DNA from 3 places in the Micromonospora rifamycinica genome. Region 1 is predicted to be linked to each of the others. Evidence: riboswitches for the same ligand, from Rfam matches in the RefSeq annotation. Region 1 holds a riboswitch; each other region holds the start of a gene.
What was found. A riboswitch is a leader RNA that binds a small molecule or an ion and turns the genes downstream of it on or off. The one in region 1 is predicted to bind cobalamin.

Region 2: it holds a riboswitch for cobalamin, as region 1 does, so the genes downstream of both, metE (5-methyltetrahydropteroyltriglutamate--homocysteine S-methyltransferase) here and GA0070623_RS06845 (ribonucleoside-diphosphate reductase subunit alpha) in region 1, are expected to answer to the same signal.
Region 3: it holds a riboswitch for cobalamin, as region 1 does, so the genes downstream of both, GA0070623_RS02000 (CbtB domain-containing protein) here and GA0070623_RS06845 (ribonucleoside-diphosphate reductase subunit alpha) in region 1, are expected to answer to the same signal.

What each region holds. Positions count from the first base shown of each region.
Region 1 covers NZ_LT607752.1:1,654,876-1,660,080, forward strand. The annotation lists gene GA0070623_RS06830 (hypothetical protein) at 1-157, opposite strand, end outside; gene GA0070623_RS06835 (oxidoreductase) at 213-1,115, opposite strand; gene GA0070623_RS31355 (helix-turn-helix transcriptional regulator) at 1,243-2,130, shown strand; cobalamin riboswitch at 2,159-2,375, shown strand; gene GA0070623_RS06845 (ribonucleoside-diphosphate reductase subunit alpha) at 2,496-4,871, shown strand; gene GA0070623_RS06850 (ribonucleotide-diphosphate reductase subunit beta) at 4,925-5,205, shown strand, end outside.
Region 2 covers NZ_LT607752.1:681,513-686,717, forward strand. The annotation lists gene metE (5-methyltetrahydropteroyltriglutamate--homocysteine S-methyltransferase) at 1-2,059, opposite strand, end outside; cobalamin riboswitch at 2,174-2,386, opposite strand; gene GA0070623_RS02870 (alanine--tRNA ligase-related protein) at 2,507-3,283, opposite strand; gene def (peptide deformylase) at 3,341-3,889, shown strand; partial or broken gene GA0070623_RS02880 (MFS transporter) at 4,175-5,205, shown strand, end outside.
Region 3 covers NZ_LT607752.1:477,483-482,687, reverse strand. The annotation lists gene GA0070623_RS02015 (Dyp-type peroxidase) at 1-154, shown strand, start outside; gene GA0070623_RS02010 (copper resistance CopC family protein) at 174-746, shown strand; gene GA0070623_RS02005 (PepSY-associated TM helix domain-containing protein) at 1,068-2,531, shown strand; cobalamin riboswitch at 2,645-2,786, shown strand; gene GA0070623_RS02000 (CbtB domain-containing protein) at 2,821-3,024, shown strand; gene GA0070623_RS01995 (CbtA family protein) at 3,015-3,812, shown strand; gene GA0070623_RS01990 (histidine phosphatase family protein) at 3,809-4,429, shown strand; gene GA0070623_RS01985 (ankyrin repeat domain-containing protein) at 4,475-5,205, shown strand, end outside.

The sequences.
Region 1 (5,205 bases):
CGAGCAGGCCGACGATCGCCGCCACCTGGTCGGCGGGTCGGACGGCCAGGTGGGTGCCGAACCGCTGCCGCACCTCGGCCGACAGCGCCGCCTGCCGGACCGGATCCTCCTGGACCTGCCGGTTCCCGCCGCCCAGTACCCGCCCGAGCCATCTCATCTCGCCTCGTCTCCGCCGCCGTCACCGACCGCAGCCATGCTAGTGCGCCCCGGTGTCAGGGGTAGCGGACGCCGGTCAACTCCTCGACCACCGTCCAGAGCCGAGGGCCGACGGCGGGGTCGGCGGCCTCCCGGCTGCACCGGACCTCGGTGACCGGACCCCAGGTCTGGAAGAACCGGGCCGGGCCGAAGAACTGGCCACCCCGTACCGCCGGGTCGGTGGCGGCCCGCAGCTGGGGCAGCGCGCCCTGCTCGACGGGCTGGGTGGCCAGCAGGCTGAGCCGGGCCAGCACCCGGCCGCGCCGGCCCTGGTGGGACCAGGCCCGCGGGGTCAGGTTGGTGCGGGTGACACCGGGGTGGGCCAGCACGCTGAGCACCGGCGACCCGGTGGCCCGCAGCCGGCGGTCCAGCTCGACCCCGAAGACGGTGGTGGCGAGCTTGGACCGGCCGTACGCGGTGGAGCCCGAGTAGCCGCGCTCGATCATCAGGTCGGTGAAGTCCAGGTGTGCCCTGCGGTGGACGATCGAGCTGAGGCTGACCACCCGGGCCGCCCGCGCCGCGGCCAGGTTGCCCAGCAGCAGGCCGGTCAGCGCGAAGTGGCCCAGCAGGTTGGTGGCGAGGTGCAGCTCATGGCCGTCGGCGCTGGTGCGGCGCGGGCCGAGCAGTACCGCGCCGGCGTTGTTGACCAGCAGGTCGATCCTCGGGTGGTCGGCGGCCAGGGCCGCCGCGAACGCCCGCACCGAGGCCAGTGAGGCGAGGTCCAACTCGCGTACCTCGACGTCGCCGCCGATCTGCTGGGCGGCCCGCCGGCCGGCGGCGGTGTCACGGACGGCGAGCACCACCCGCGCGCCCCGGCGGGCCAGCGCGGTGGCGGTGACCAGGCCGAGGCCGGAGTTCGCGCCGGTCACGACGGCGGTGCGGCCGTGCTGGTCGGGGATGTGGTCGGCGGTCCAGGTCATCTGCTGCTCCCTGACGGTCGGATGGGGTCACCGACGCTACGGCCCGGCCGGGCGGGACCGGTCGTACCCGGTTGCCTAGGTCCCGCAGACCTACCCGCGCCGGTCCGGGCCGCGTCACACTGGCGACATGACCCATCCGTACGCCCGCGAGCTCGGTGACTTCCTGCGCGCCCGGCGCGGCCGGCTGCACCCCCGCGACGTCGGCCTGGAGCCGGGCGGACGACGCCGGGTCACCGGGCTGCGCCGCGAGGAGCTGGCGCTGCTGGCCGGGTTGAGCACCGACTACTACCAGCGGATGGAGCAGGGCCGCGAGGTTCGCCCCTCCGACGACGTGCTGGACGCGCTCGCCGCCGCGCTCGGCCTCGACGCCGGGGAACGCCGCCACCTGTTCACCCTGGCCCGGGCCGCCCGCCGGCCGGTGCCGGCCCGGGTGGACCACGGCCCGGAGCGGGTGCCGGAGAGTACCCGGCGGCTGCTGCGGGTGATGGACACCCCGGCGGTGGTGCTCGGCCGCCATCTGGACCTGCTCGCCTGGAACCCGTGGGCGGTGGCGCTGCTCGGCGACCCGGACGGCTACCCGCCGGACCGGCTCAACATGCTGCTGCTGATGTTCGACGAGGCGGCGACCCGGACGCGGCGGTGCGCGGCCTGGGAGCGGCAGGCGCTGGACTACATCGGCATGTTGCGGGCCGCGGTCGCCACCGACCCCACCCACCCCCGGGCCACCGCGATCGTCGGTGAGCTGAGCATCCGCAGCGCCGAGTTCCGCCGGCTGTGGTCCCGGCACGACGTCCGCGAGTCGGTCAGCGGCACCAAGACCTTCCAGGTCCCCGGGGTCGGCGACATACTCCTGGACTGGGACACCTATCCGCTGCCCGGCAGCCCCGGCCCGGTCATGCTGGTCTTCACCGCCGAGCCCGGCAGCGCCGACGCGGACGCGCTGCGGTTGCTGGCGTCACTGCGGGCCACCGCGCGGTCGGGTGAGAGTTATCCGACACGCCCCCGCGACATCTAGTGTTGCCTCTCCCCCAGCTACGCCATATATGGTGTGCCACGCAGCTGGTTCGGCCGGGCCCGGTGGTCCGGTCGAGGCAACAGGGAACCCGGTGTAAATCCGGGACTGCCCCGCAGCGGTGAGTGGGAACGACCGCCGTCATCGAGCACTGGACCGCGAGGTCTGGGAAGCGACGGCCAGTAGGCGACCGGTGGACCCCGGTCCGGCCCGCGAGTCCGAAGACCTGCCAGCGCGCCGTGCGCTGCCGCGCGCGGCGGCCTGAGGTCGCGCGGGACGACCGACGCCAGGTTCCGGGTCGGCCGTCGCGCCGCGCCCGTTGGCGTTCTCCCGCGTCCGATGGTCATCGGTGACGGCGAGGAGAGGTCATGACGGTCGTACAGGAGAGTCCCCCGCCCGGTGCCGGCGAGGTGGAGCCGCGCCGGCCGGTGATGCGGGTACGCCGGCCCGACGGCGGCACCGAGCCGGTGGACGTCGACCGGATCGTCACGGCCGTCGCCCGGTGGGCCGCCGACCTGGACGAGGTGGATCCGCTGCGGGTGGCCACCGCGACGGTCAACGGTCTCTACGACGGGGCGACCACGGCCGAGGTGGACAGGCTGTCGATCCAGACGGCGGCGGAGCTGATCGGCACGGAGCCGCAGTACTCCCGGCTCGCGGCGCGGCTGCTGGTCGGGTTCGTGGAGAAGGAGGTGCGCGGGCAGTCGGTGACGAGTTTCAGCGAGTCCGTCCGGTACGCCCACGGCCTCGGCCTGATCGCCGACGACACGGCCGCGTTCGTGGCCCGGCACGCACGGCAACTCGACGACGCCGTCGACCCGGACGGTGACCTGCGGTTCGAGTACTTCGGGCTGCGCACGGTGGCCGACCGGTACCTGCTGCGGCACCCCGAGTCGCGGCTGGTGGTGGAGACGCCGCAGCACTGGCTGCTGCGGGTGGCCTGCGGGCTGTCCGGGACGCCGGACGAGGCGGTCGGGTTCTACCGGCTGATGTCGTCGCTGGCCTACCTGCCGAGTTCCCCGACGTTGTTCAACTCGGGCACCCGGCACACCCAGATGTCGTCGTGTTTCCTGGTCGACTCGCCCCGCGACGAGCTGGACTCGATCTACGAGCGGTACCACCAGGTGGCGAAGCTGTCGAAGTTCTCCGGCGGCATCGGCATCTCCTTCACGCGGGTACGTGGCCGGGGCGCGTTGATCCGGGGCACCAACGGCCGGTCGAACGGGATCGTGCCGTTCCTGAAGACCCTCGACGCCGGGGTCGCGGCGGTCAACCAGGGCGGCCGGCGCAAGGGCGCCGCCTGCGTCTACCTGGAACCGTGGCACCCGGACGTCGAGGAGTTCCTGGAGCTGCGGGACAACACCGGCGAGGAGGCCCGGCGCACCCACAACCTCAACCTGGCCAACTGGATCCCCGACGAGTTCATGCGCCGGGTCGAGGCCGACGCCGAGTGGTCGCTGATCGACCCGTCGGACGCCCCGGAGCTGCCCGACCTGTACGGCGAGGCGTTCGACGCGGCGTACCGGGTCGCCGAGAAGAAGGCGGTCCGCACGGTGAAGGCCCGGGACCTGTACGGGCGGATGATGCGGACCCTGGCGCAGACCGGCAACGGGTGGATGACGTTCAAGGACCCGGCGAACCGGCTGTCCAACCAGACCGGCGTCCCGGGCAACACGATCCACCTGTCCAACCTGTGCACCGAGATCCTGGAGGTCAACAGCGACACCGAGACGGCGGTCTGCAACCTGGGCTCGGTCAACCTCGGCGCGCACCTGACCGGCGGCGGCGTCGACTGGGAGAAGCTACGCGCCACGGTGCGGACGGCGGTGGTGTTCCTGGACCGGGTGATCGACGTCAACTACTACCCGGCCGAGCAGGCGGCGGCGTCGAATCCGCGCTGGCGGCCGGTCGGGCTGGGGTTGATGGGCCTGCAGGACGCGTTGTTCGCGCTGCGGCTGCCGTTCGACTCGGCCGGGGCCCGGGAGCTGTCCACCCGGGTGCAGGAGGAGATCTTCCTGACCGCGCTGGAGACGTCGACCGACCTCGCCGAACGGTTCGGCGCGCACCCGGCGTACCCGCAGACCCGGGCGGCCCGGGGTGACCTGCACCCGGACCTGTGGGGTGTGGAGCCCGCCCAGGCCGGGCGGTGGGCCGCGCTGCGTACCCGGATCGCGGCGCACGGCCTGCGCAACTCGCTGCTGGTCGCGATCGCCCCGACCGCCACCATCGCGTCGATCGCCGGCTGCTACGAGTGCATCGAGCCGCAGGTGTCCAACCTGTTCAAGCGCGAGACGATGTCCGGGGAGTTCCTGCAGATCAACACGTACCTGGTCCGCGAGCTGAAGGCCCGCGGGCTGTGGACGCCGGAGATCCGCGACCGGATCAAGCGGGCCGACGGGTCGGTGCAGGGCATCGTCGAGCTGCCCGCCGAGGTGCGGGAGCTGTTCCGCACCGCGTGGGAGCTGCCGCAGCGGGCGCTGATCGACCTGGCCGCCGCGCGGGCGCCGTACATCGACCAGTCGCAGTCGCTGAACCTGTTCCTCAGCGCGCCGACCATCGGCAAGCTGTCCTCGATGTACCTGCACGCCTGGAAGTCAGGGCTGAAGACCACCTACTACCTGCGGTCGCGTCCGGCGACCCGGATCCAGCAGGCCACCGTCACCGTCGGCCCGGCCGTGACGGCCGACGCCGAGGCGCTGGCCTGTTCCCTGGAGAACCCCGAGAGCTGCGAGGCGTGCCAGTGACCACCGTCGACGAACCCCGCACCGCCGGGCGGCAGCTGCTGCTCGACCCCGGCATGGACCTCACCCTGCGACCGATGCGCTACCCGCACTTCTTCGACCGGTTCAAGGACGCCATCCGCAACACCTGGACCGTCGAGGAGGTCGACCTGCACGCCGACCTCGCCGACCTGGAGCGGCTCTCGCCGGCCGAGCGGCACCTGGTGTCCCGGCTGGTGGCGTTCTTCGCCACCGGCGACACGATCGTCGCCAACAACCTGGTGCTCAACCTCTACCAGCACGTCAACTCCCCGGAGGGCCGGCTGTACCTGTCCCGGCAGCTGTTCGAGGAGGCCGT
Region 2 (5,205 bases), 970 kb from region 1:
AGTGGATGTCCCACACCCCGGGGCCGACGCCCCGGCGGTAGCCGATCGCGGCGAGGTCGTCGAGGATCTCCATCTTCGAGCGGGACGCCTCGATGCTCGTGACATCGGCGTCGAGAGCGTCGATCGCGGTGATCACCTCGCCGAACTCGCTGTAGCACAGGTGGGTGTGGATCTGGGTGTCGTCGGCGACGCCACTGGTGGCGAGACGGAACGCGTTCACCGCCCAGTCCAGGTACGCCGTCTGGTCGGCCCGGCGCAGCGGCAGGGTCTCCCGCAGGGCGGGTTCGTCGACCTGGATGATCCGGATCCCGGCGGCCTCCAGGTCGCGGCACTCGTCGCGCAGCGCGAGCGCGACCTGGTCGGCGGTGTCGGCCAGGGGCTGGTCGGTACGGACGAACGACCAGGCCAGGATGGTGACCGGGCCGGTGAGCATGCCCTTGACCGGGCGGTCGGTCAGCGACTGCGCGTAGGTGGACCACTCGACGGTCATCGGGGCACGGCGGGCCACGTCCCCGTGGATGATCGGCGGGCGGACGCACCGGGAGCCGTAGGACTGCACCCAGCCGTGCGTGGTGGCGGCGAAACCGTCGAGCTGCTCCCCGAAGTACTGGACCATGTCGTTGCGCTCCGGCTCACCGTGCACCAGCACGTCCAGGCCCAGCCGCTCCTGCAACCGGATGACCTGCTCCACCTCGGCGCGCATCCGCTGCGTGTAGCCGGCGTCGTCGAGAGTGCCGGCGCGGTGTGCGGCACGGGCCCGGCGCAGCTCGGTGGTCTGCGGGAACGAGCCGATCGTGGTGGTCGGCAGGTCCGGCAGCCCCAACCGTTCCTGTTGGCGGGCGGCCCGCTCGGCGTAGTCGCCGCGGTGCCGGTCGGTGGGGCGCAGCGCCGCCAACCGGCCGCGTACGTCATCGTGCCGCCACGCCGGCGGGACGGACGGCGGCGGGGCCGGCAGGCTGGTGGTGCCGTCGCGCAGCGCCCGGCCGAGCAGGACCACCTCGTCGACCTTCTGCCGGGCGAACGCGAGTCGAGCGGACAGTTCCGGGTCGAGGGAGGTCTCGGCGGACAGGTCGACCGGGACGTGCAGCAGCGAACAGGACGTGGACACCGCCACGTGGTCGGCCAGTCCGCCGACCGTGGCACCGGCGGCGACAGCGGCGCGTAGATCCGTGCGCCAGATGTTGCGCCCGTCGACCAGACCGGCGACGACGGTCCTGCCGCGCAGGGGACCGGCTGCGGCGAGCCGGTGCAGGTTGCCCGGGCCGGCGACCAGGTCCAGGCCGACCGCCTCGACCGGGGTGTCCAGCAGCGCCGGCAGCGCGTCGCCGAGGTCACCGAAGTAGGTGGCGACGAAGATCCGGGGGCGGTGGGGCAGCTCACCGAGGCGTCGGTAGGCGTGCCGCAGACCGTCGATCTCGGCCGGGGTGCGGTCGGCGACGTAGGCGGGTTCGTCCAGTTGGATCCAGGCCACGCCCGCGTCGGCCAGGGCGGTGAGGATCCGGGCGTACGTGTCGACCAGGTCGTCGAGCCGGGCGAACGGGTCGTCGCCCTTGGCCAGCAGCAGGAAGGTGGCTGGCCCGACCAGCACCGGACGGGTGGTGATGCCGAGGTCACGTGCCTGCGCATACTCGCCCAGCGCCTTTGCCGGATTCGCCGCGAACACGGTGTCGGGGTCGATCTCCGGCACCAGGTAGTGGTAGTTGGTGTCGAACCACTTGGTGAGTTCCAACGCGGGCGCGGCATCGACACCACGGGCCATGGCGAAGTAGGTGTCGAGGTGACCGAGGCCGAGCCGGGCGAACCGGCGGGGGACCGCACCGACCGCGACGGCGGTGTCGAGCATGTGGTCGTAGTAGGAGAACGTGTTGGACGGGATCGCGTCGAGCCGGGCGTCACGCAGCGTCCGCCACACCTCGGCCCGCAGCCCGGCCGCGACGTCCTCCAGGCCCGCGGCGTCCAGCGTGCCGGCCCAGTACGCCTCGACGGCCTTTTTCCACTCGCGGTGGGAACCGATACGGGGATAGCCGAGCACGGTGCTCTGCCCGAATGAGGTGGTCACAGGTGGTCCTTCCCTCGCGGTGTCCGACGACCACCCGAGAGGAAGACGGATACGCCACGGCGTAACCGGCATTCCGCCCTGGCCCTCCCGAGAGGCCGCCGACGGCGCGTACCGGCGGTACGCGCAGCGCTGGCAGGTCTTCGGACTCGTGGGCGTGACACGGGGTCGCCTACTGGCCGTCGCTTCCCAGACCGTGCGGTCCAGTGCTTCGTTGACGGCGGTCGTTCCCACTCACCGCTGCGGGGCAGTCCCGGTCTCGCACCGGGTTCCCTCTTACGACGCCCCACCCGCGCACGGGAGGGGCGAACCAGCACCGCCCGCGATCCTACCGCCCCACCGCCGCCCGCCGCGGCCGGCGTCCGGGGCGCGTGCCAGACGTGTTCGTCTCCGGGCCGGATCCTGTTGTGCGGGTGCCGGACGGTGGCGGCGGGACCTGGGGTGGTGGGGTCAGTCGGCGGCGGCGAGGGCGGCGATGCGCAGGGAGATCTCCCGGACGATGACGGGTAACTCCCTACCGGTGTGGTCGCTGGTGATCGCGAGGGCGAGTTCGGTGAGCAGGAGGAAGGCGTGGGCGCGTTCGGCGTCGTCGGTGAACGCGTCGGTGAGCGCCTGCTCGCGGGACCACTCGGCACCGATCTCGACGACCCGGACGGTGTCGTCGTAGGTCTCGCCGAACAGGGCCAGGGCGCCCTCGGCGCGGGCCTGTGCCAGCGGCAGGTGGCCCTTGACCGGTCGCTGCACGTCGATGATCTCGGCGCGCAGGTTCGGGCCGGTGAGCAGGCCGGCGTCGGAGTCCTGTCCGCCGCTCTCGGCGTAGAACGGGGTGCGGTCCAGTGCGACGGTGACCATGTCGCCGGCCCCGGCGGTGTCCACCGTCGCGCCGCCGGACCAGATCGCGACGACCCGGGATTCGGTGTCGAGCGTCTCGTAGGCCAACCAGTCGGTGGGTCCGTGCGCGTCCAGCACCGTCCGGTAGGCCGACAGGTCGGTGTGGCCGGTCTTGCGGGCCTTCGCGTCGGCCTTCGCGCGGGTGCGCTGCTCGGTCGTCAGGGCCCGGAACCCGTCGGCGTCCACGGTCAGGCCCTGCTCGTTGGCGATCTCCAGGGTGAGGTCGATCGGGAAGCCGTACGTGTCGTGCAGTTGGAACGCCTTGTCGCCGGGCAGTGACGAGCGTCCGGTTTTCTGACCGCCGCCCGGCCCGACCCCGTGCCTGGCCAGCTGCATCACGCAGCAGGAGAACCCTTACTGCCCATGCTTGGCAGTTGCCTATGATGGGCAACTGTGCAGACCTCGACCGGCATTCCGCGCCCGATCACCCGTTACGGCACCCCCGTGCTGCATCGCCGCTGTGCCGAGGTGACCGACTTCGACGACGCCCTCGCCCAGCTCGTCGCCGACATGTTCGCCAGCATGTACGCCGCCCACGGTGTCGGTCTGGCCGCCAACCAGATCGGCGTCGACGCGCGGATCTTCGTCGTCGACTGCCCCGACGCCACCGGCGCCCACACCGTCGCCACCGTCGTCAACCCGGTGCTGCACCTACCCGAGCACCGCGAGCTGGTGACCGACTCCGAGGGCTGCCTGTCCGTGCCCGGCCAGCACGCCGACCTGGCCCGCTGCGCCACCGCCACCGTGACCGGGTTCGACCTCCACGGCCGGGAGATCCGGCTGGACGGCACCGGCACCCTCGCCCGCTGCTTCCAACACGAGGTCGACCACCTCGACGGCCTCGCCTACGTCGACCGGCTCCCGACCAGGCTCCGCAAACAGATCCTCGCCGCCAACGCCGAACACCCCGGCGTCGGCGCAGGCACGGCGCAGGACGCCTGACCGGTGCCGATCGTCCTCGGCATCGAAACCTCCTGCGACGAGACCGGTGTCGGCATCGTCGCCGACGGCGTGTGCTGAGTGTTGCGCCGGCGGTAGTCTATCGAAGACGGTGAGTGACAGTGGGGAGATGAGATGCGCCTCGACATGGTGACGGTCGTCGTTTCGCTGCGAGAGCAGACCGCCCGCTCATCGCTCATCCCCGTCGGGTAGCCCGGCGGCGCGGTGCTCCTCGCCGCGAGACGGTCCCTGGATCCGACCGTTTCCGATCTGGCTCGAGGAGTTCTTTTGCGTTCCCTTGTATCCGCGCGTTTCGGCGCGGACTTCATCCGTCTGTGGACCGCTTCGGCAGTGTCGAACATCGGTGACGGTGTCACCATGGCCGCCGGACCGCTGCTGGTCGTGTCAGTCAGCAACGATGCCCGGCTGGTCGCCGGTGCCGCCTTTGCCCAGCAACTGCCCTGGCTGCTGTTCGCTCTGGTGAGCGGGGCCTATGTCGACCGGCTCGACCGGCGGCTGCTCATCGTGGTGGTGAACCTGGCCCGCGGCGTGGCCCTGGCCGCCCTGGCAGCGACCGTCGCGACCCATACGGTCACGGTGCCGATCATTTACGCGGTGGTGTTTCTGCTCGGGACCGGCGAGACTCTCGCGGACACCGCCATGAGGGCGCTGCTGCCGGCCGTGGTCGTGCCTGAGAGGCTGCCCAGTGCCAACGCCCGGCTCGCGGCCACCTTCACCATCGGTCAGCAGTTCGTCGCCAAGCCGCTCGGCGCGTGGTTGTTCGTCGTCGCAGCCGCCGCACCATTCGGCTTCGACGCCCTGACGTTCGTGGTCGCCGCCGTGTTGATTGCGGGCATTCGCCCGGTGCCGCCGGTGCAGCAGCCTGGGCCGCGGACCACGCTGCGCGGCGAGATCGTCGATGGGGTGCGGTGGTTGTGGCGGCAGCGTCTGGTGCGGACCTTGGCGATCAGCATGGGCATCGGCAACCTGGCGTTCTGCGCGGCGTTCGCGGTGTTCGTCATCTACTGCCGGCAGCGGCTCGGCCTGTCCGACGTCGGCTATGGATTCCTGCTGACCGCGTTCGCCGTCGGTGGTCTGTTCGGGGCCACGGTCGCGGCGAAGCTCGCCCACGCGTTCGGCAGCACTGCGGTGCTGCGGGCCGGACTCGTGATCGAGGTCGTCACGCACGTCACCCTGGCGGTGACGACGACACCCTGGGTGGCGGCCGTGGTGCTGGTGGGCTTCAGCATCCACGCCATGGTGTGGGGTGTGATCGTCACGTCGATCCGCCAACGGGTGGTTCCTTCCGGCCTGCGTGG
Region 3 (5,205 bases), 1.2 Mb from region 1:
GGCCGACATCACCGCGCAGTTCCTGCCCATCCAACGCCGGCTGGCCGAGCGGGACCTGCTCAACGAGTGGACCACCCCGATCGGCTCCGCCGTCTTCGCCGTCCCGCCCGGCTGCCCGCCGGACGGCTGGATCGGCCAGCAGGTGCTCGGATGAGCCGGCCCGACGGAGCATCATGATCACACCGTCCCGCCGTTCCGCCGTCGTCCGGCTCGCCGCCGCGCTGCTGGCCGCCGGGCTGGCGCTGCTCGTCGCCGCGACACCGGCCCGGGCGCACAACAGCCTCACCTCGGCCTCCCCGGCCCGGGAGGCGATGCTGCCCAGCGCGCCCACCGAGATCACGCTCGAGTTCCTGGCCCGGCTGGACCCGGCCTTCACCACCATCGTGCTCACCGACGGGACGAAACGGCGCGTCCCCACCGGCGATCCGGTGGTCACCGGGACGAAGAGCACCGTCCAGCTGACCGACACCCTGCCCAACGGGACGTACACCGTGGCGTACCGGGTGGTGTCCGCCGACGGGCACCCGGTGCAGGGGTCGTACCCGTTCACCGTGGCCGACCCGGCCGGCGCTGCTGCGCCGACCGCCGTGCCCACGACCGGGCCGGCCTCCCCGGCCGTCGCCGCCGTGACGGCCGGGGACGGGAGAGGCCGGGGCACCATCCTGGGCGTGGCCGGCGGCGCGGCGGTCGTCCTCATCCTGGCCGTCGGTGTGCTCCGCTGGCGACGCCGGTCACCGCGCCGCTGAGGGCCGACCCCGGGACGACGGGACCGGACCCTCCGGTGTCGGCCCCACGGTGAGCGCCGGCAGCCGCGACCACCGCCGGGCGGTGCCGACCCGGCCGGACCGGTGGGACCTGACCGGCGCGGCGAGGGTTCCGGCACCGGTGCCGGTCTGGCGTGGACACCCGCACCGACCGGCGTCGGTGCCGGTCGGGACATTCCCGGGAACCGTCGGGGCGGCCGCTCCGACTATCTCATCGGGCGACGCCGGCACCACGCACACCGACCCACCCCGCGGGCACGGGGCGACCAACGGCTTCATTTCGACTATTCCGATCGGATGAGTATGTCTGTCACCGAGTTGTCCGGCCCGCCGAGGCCGGAACCCGCGCCACCCGCCGACCCGCCCACCCGACCGACCCGTGGCGGTTCACCGTTGGGCGCACTGCTGCTGCGGCTGCACTTCTACGCGGGGGTGCTGGTCGCTCCCTTCCTGCTGATCGCCGCGTTGACCGGGTTGGCCTACACGGTGGCTCCGCAGGTGGACGGGGTGCTCTACGGCGACCGGTTGACGGTCACCGGGGTGGGTGAGCGGCCACTGCCGGTGGCCGACCAGGTCGGGGCGGCGCGCAACGCCCACCCCGAGGGCAGCGTCACGTCGGTGCAGCCCGGTACGGGCGACCGGACCACGCGGGTGGTGTTCTCGGCACCGGAGTACGGCGAGAAGCAGCACACCGTGTACGTCGACCCGTACACGGCCCGGGTGCAGGGCCAGTTGACCACCTGGTTCGGCTCCACGCCGGCCACCACCTGGCTGGACGACCTGCACCGCAACCTGCACCTGGGGGTGGCGGGCCGGCACTACTCGGAGTTGGCCGCGAGCTGGTTGTGGGTCATCGCGCTGGGCGGGGTCGTGCTGTGGTGGCGTCGCCGCCGCGCCTCCCGGGCCACCGTGCGGCATCTGCTCGTGCCGGACCTGTCCGCCGCCCGGGGCGTCCGCCGGACCCGGGGCTGGCACGCCACCCTCGGGGTGTGGCTCACCGTCGGCCTGCTGTTCCTCTCGGCGACCGGGTTGACCTGGTCCCGGTACGCGGGGGCGAACTTCGGTGCCGGCCTCGACTCGCTCGACGCCCGCGCCCCGCAGCTCTCCACCGCCCTCACCGCCACGCCGGGCAACCCGACCGACACCGGCGGCGGCCATCACGGCATGTCCACAGGGGGCGGAGTGGTCGAGTCGGCCGCCTTCGACCGGGTGCTGACCGCCGCCCGGACGGCCGGGCTGGCCGGTCCGGTCGAGATCGCCCCGGCCCCCGAGCCGGGCTCGGCCTGGACGGTCACCCAGGTCGACAACACCTGGCCCGTCGCGAAGGACCGGGTCGCCGTCGACCCCGCCACGGCCACGGTCACCGCCCGCAGCGACTTCGCCGACTGGCCGCTGCTGGCCCAGCTCAGCGGCCTCGGCATCCAGGCCCACATGGGCGTCCTCTTCGGCCCGGTCAACCAGATCCTGCTCGCAGCGCTGGCCCTCGGGCTGCTCTGCGTCATCGTCTGGGGCTACCGCATGTGGTGGCAACGTCGACCCACCCGCAGCGACCGGCGCGCTCGCGCCGGCACCCCACCGGCCCGGGGCGGCGTCCGTGGCCTACCGCGCTGGGTCCTGCTCGTCGGCGTGCCGGTGACCGCGGCGGTCGGCTGGGCGCTGCCCCTGTTCGGGCTCACCCTGCTCGCCTTCCTCGCCGTCGACACCGTCCTGGGTGCAGTCTCCCGACGACGCCGTCCCGCCACCGCACCGGCACCCGCCGGCCGATGACCCGCGTCCGGCCGCCCCGGGATGGGCCGCCGGACGCGGACGGTCGACCCGCCGCGTCGCCGGTTCCCGACCGGTCGGCTCACATTCCACGTGGTGACGATTGACCGGTCGGGGGTCGCGCCGTTACGGTCGATCCACTATCTGCGGCGTCGCGAGGTAAGCCGGTGAGAATCCGGCGCGGTCGCGCCACTGTGAGCGGTTCCGTCGTCGACGGATCCGCGAGCCAGGACGCTCGGTCGTCCGCAGCCTTGCGATGGGGACGCGTCATCCCCGGGAAGGTTCGTGTCCCATGTCGAGTCCCACTTCCGCCCAGCCGTTGGTCCACCCCGTCGGGTCGGCCCGCGTGTGGGGGGCGGCCCTGGCCGTCGTCGCCGTACTCCTGCTGCTCACCTACCTGGTCGCGTTCGACCAGGGCGCGGTCTCGCGCAGCGGCATGTACCTGCACGAGCTCATGCACGACGGCCGGCACCTGCTCGGTGTCCCGTGCCACTGACCCCTGTCCGTCATCCCCCCACGTTCACCAGCGTCCTGCTCCGCGGTCTGCTCGCCGGTCTCGTCGCCGGCCTGCTCGCGGGGGCCTTCGGCTACCTCGTCGGTGAGCCGCGCATCGAAGCGGCCATCGCCATCGAGGAGGCGGCGACCCATGCCGGTCCGGTGGCCGACGACCACCACGCCGACGAGCTGGTCGGCCGGGACGGCCAGCGCGCCGGCCTGTTCCTGGCCACCGGTCTCTTCGGGGCCGCGATGGGTGGCCTGTTGGCGACCGCGTACCTGCTCCTGCGCCGCCGTCGGCCCGGCACCGACGACGGCCGGTCGGCGCTGCTGCTCGCCGGTGGTGCCCTGCTCGGCGCGGTGGTCGTGCCGTTCCTGAAATACCCGGCCAATCCGCCGGCGGTCGGCAACCCCGACACCATCGACCAGCGCACCGCGGCCTACCTGGCCCTGGTGGTGCTCGGCCTGGTGGCGGTCTGGTCCGGGTCGCTCGGCTACCGGTCGATCCGCGCCGACGCGCCGCCGTGGCAGCGGTTCGGGGCGGCCACCGGGGGGTTCCTGCTGGTCACCGTCGTCGGCTACGTCGTGCTGCCTGCTTTCCAGGAGGTGCCGGACGACTTCCCGGCGACCCTGCTGTGGAACTTCCGGCTGGCCGCCCTCGGCACCCAGGTGGTGCTCTGGACGGCGCTCGGCCTGCTGTTCAGCGCACTGACGGCCGGCGGCGGGCGGTCCGCCGTCGGTCAGCCCGGTGAGCCGATGATCGGCACGGGAACACCGATCCACCCGTGACCCCGACGACCGGCCTGCGGCTGGTCGCCCACGCCCATACCGCCGCCCTGCGGCGGGCGGTGTTCGGCGCGGGTGACGATGACCTGGACGAGGGCGGCCGGCGGGCCGCCCTCGCTCTGGCCGGGCAGGGACGGGGCGGGCCGCTGGGCACCGGGGAACGCTGCCTGACCAGCCCGGCGCTGGCGGCGGTGCAGACCGCGTACGCTCTCGGTCTGCACCCCACCGTCGAGGCCGCGTTGGCCGACTGCGGGTACGGCGGCTGGTCGGGGCGGAGCCTGGCGGACGTGGGTGCCCGGGAGCCGGACGCGCTGCGGCGATGGTGGGAGACACCGGAGGCCGCACCGCACGGCGGGGAGTCCCTCGTCGCGCTGCGCGAGCGGGTCGGGGCCTGGCTCGACGGCGGGCTCGGCGGGGGCGGCCGGGTGGTGGCGGTGACCCATCCGATGGTGGTCCGGGTGGCGGTCGGGCACGTGTTGCAGCTCCCGACGGCCGCCCTGTTCCGGCTCGACGTCGCCCCGCTGGCGGTGGTGCGGCTCAGCCGCTACGGCTCCCGGTGGCAGCTCCAGTTCACCGCCCCGCCGGTCGGATCCGCAGCCGGCGCACCGGCCATCGGCTGACCGCCGGGCCGGTGCCTCCGGACGCCGCCGGGTAGGGTCGCCCGGGTGACGGGTGGATCCCTGCTGCTACCGGTCGACGACCCGCTGGCGGTCGCGGTGTCCGGGGCGATCCGCGGCGGTGACCTCACCACGCTGCGGCGGCTGCTCACCGCGCACCCGGGGCTGGCCACCGCGCGCCTCGTCGACCGGCCGGCCGGCCCGGACGTCCCCGGGGTCAGGTCCCGCACGCTGCTGCACGTGGTCACCGACTGGCCGGGCCGGTTTCCGCACGGCGCCGCCACCGTGGCCGTCCTGGTCGCCGCCGGTGCCGACGTCGACGCCCGGTTCGCCGGCCCGCACCGCGAAACCCCGCTGCACTGGGCGGCCAGCTGCGACGACGTGGACGTCATCGACGCGCTCCTGGATGCCGGTGCCGACATCGAGGCGCCCGGGGGCGTGATCGGCGGGGGCACGCCGCTCGCCGACGCGCGGGCCTTCGCCCAGTGGCGGGCCGGATACCGGCTCGTCGTCCGGGGTGCCCGCACCACCCTCACCGACGCGGCCACGCTCGGCCTGCTCGACCGGGTGGAGCAGGCGTTCACCGGTGTCACCCGGCCGTCGTCGGGCGAGGTCGACGCGGCGTTCTGGGGAGCGTGTCACGGCGGTCGGCAGTCCTGCGCCGCCCATCTGTGGGAGCGGGGCGCGCGGCTCGACTGGGTGCCACCGTGGGAGCACCGCACGGCGCTGGACGCGGCCGTCCGGCGTGGTGCCGTCGAGTTGGTCCACTGGTTGCGTGC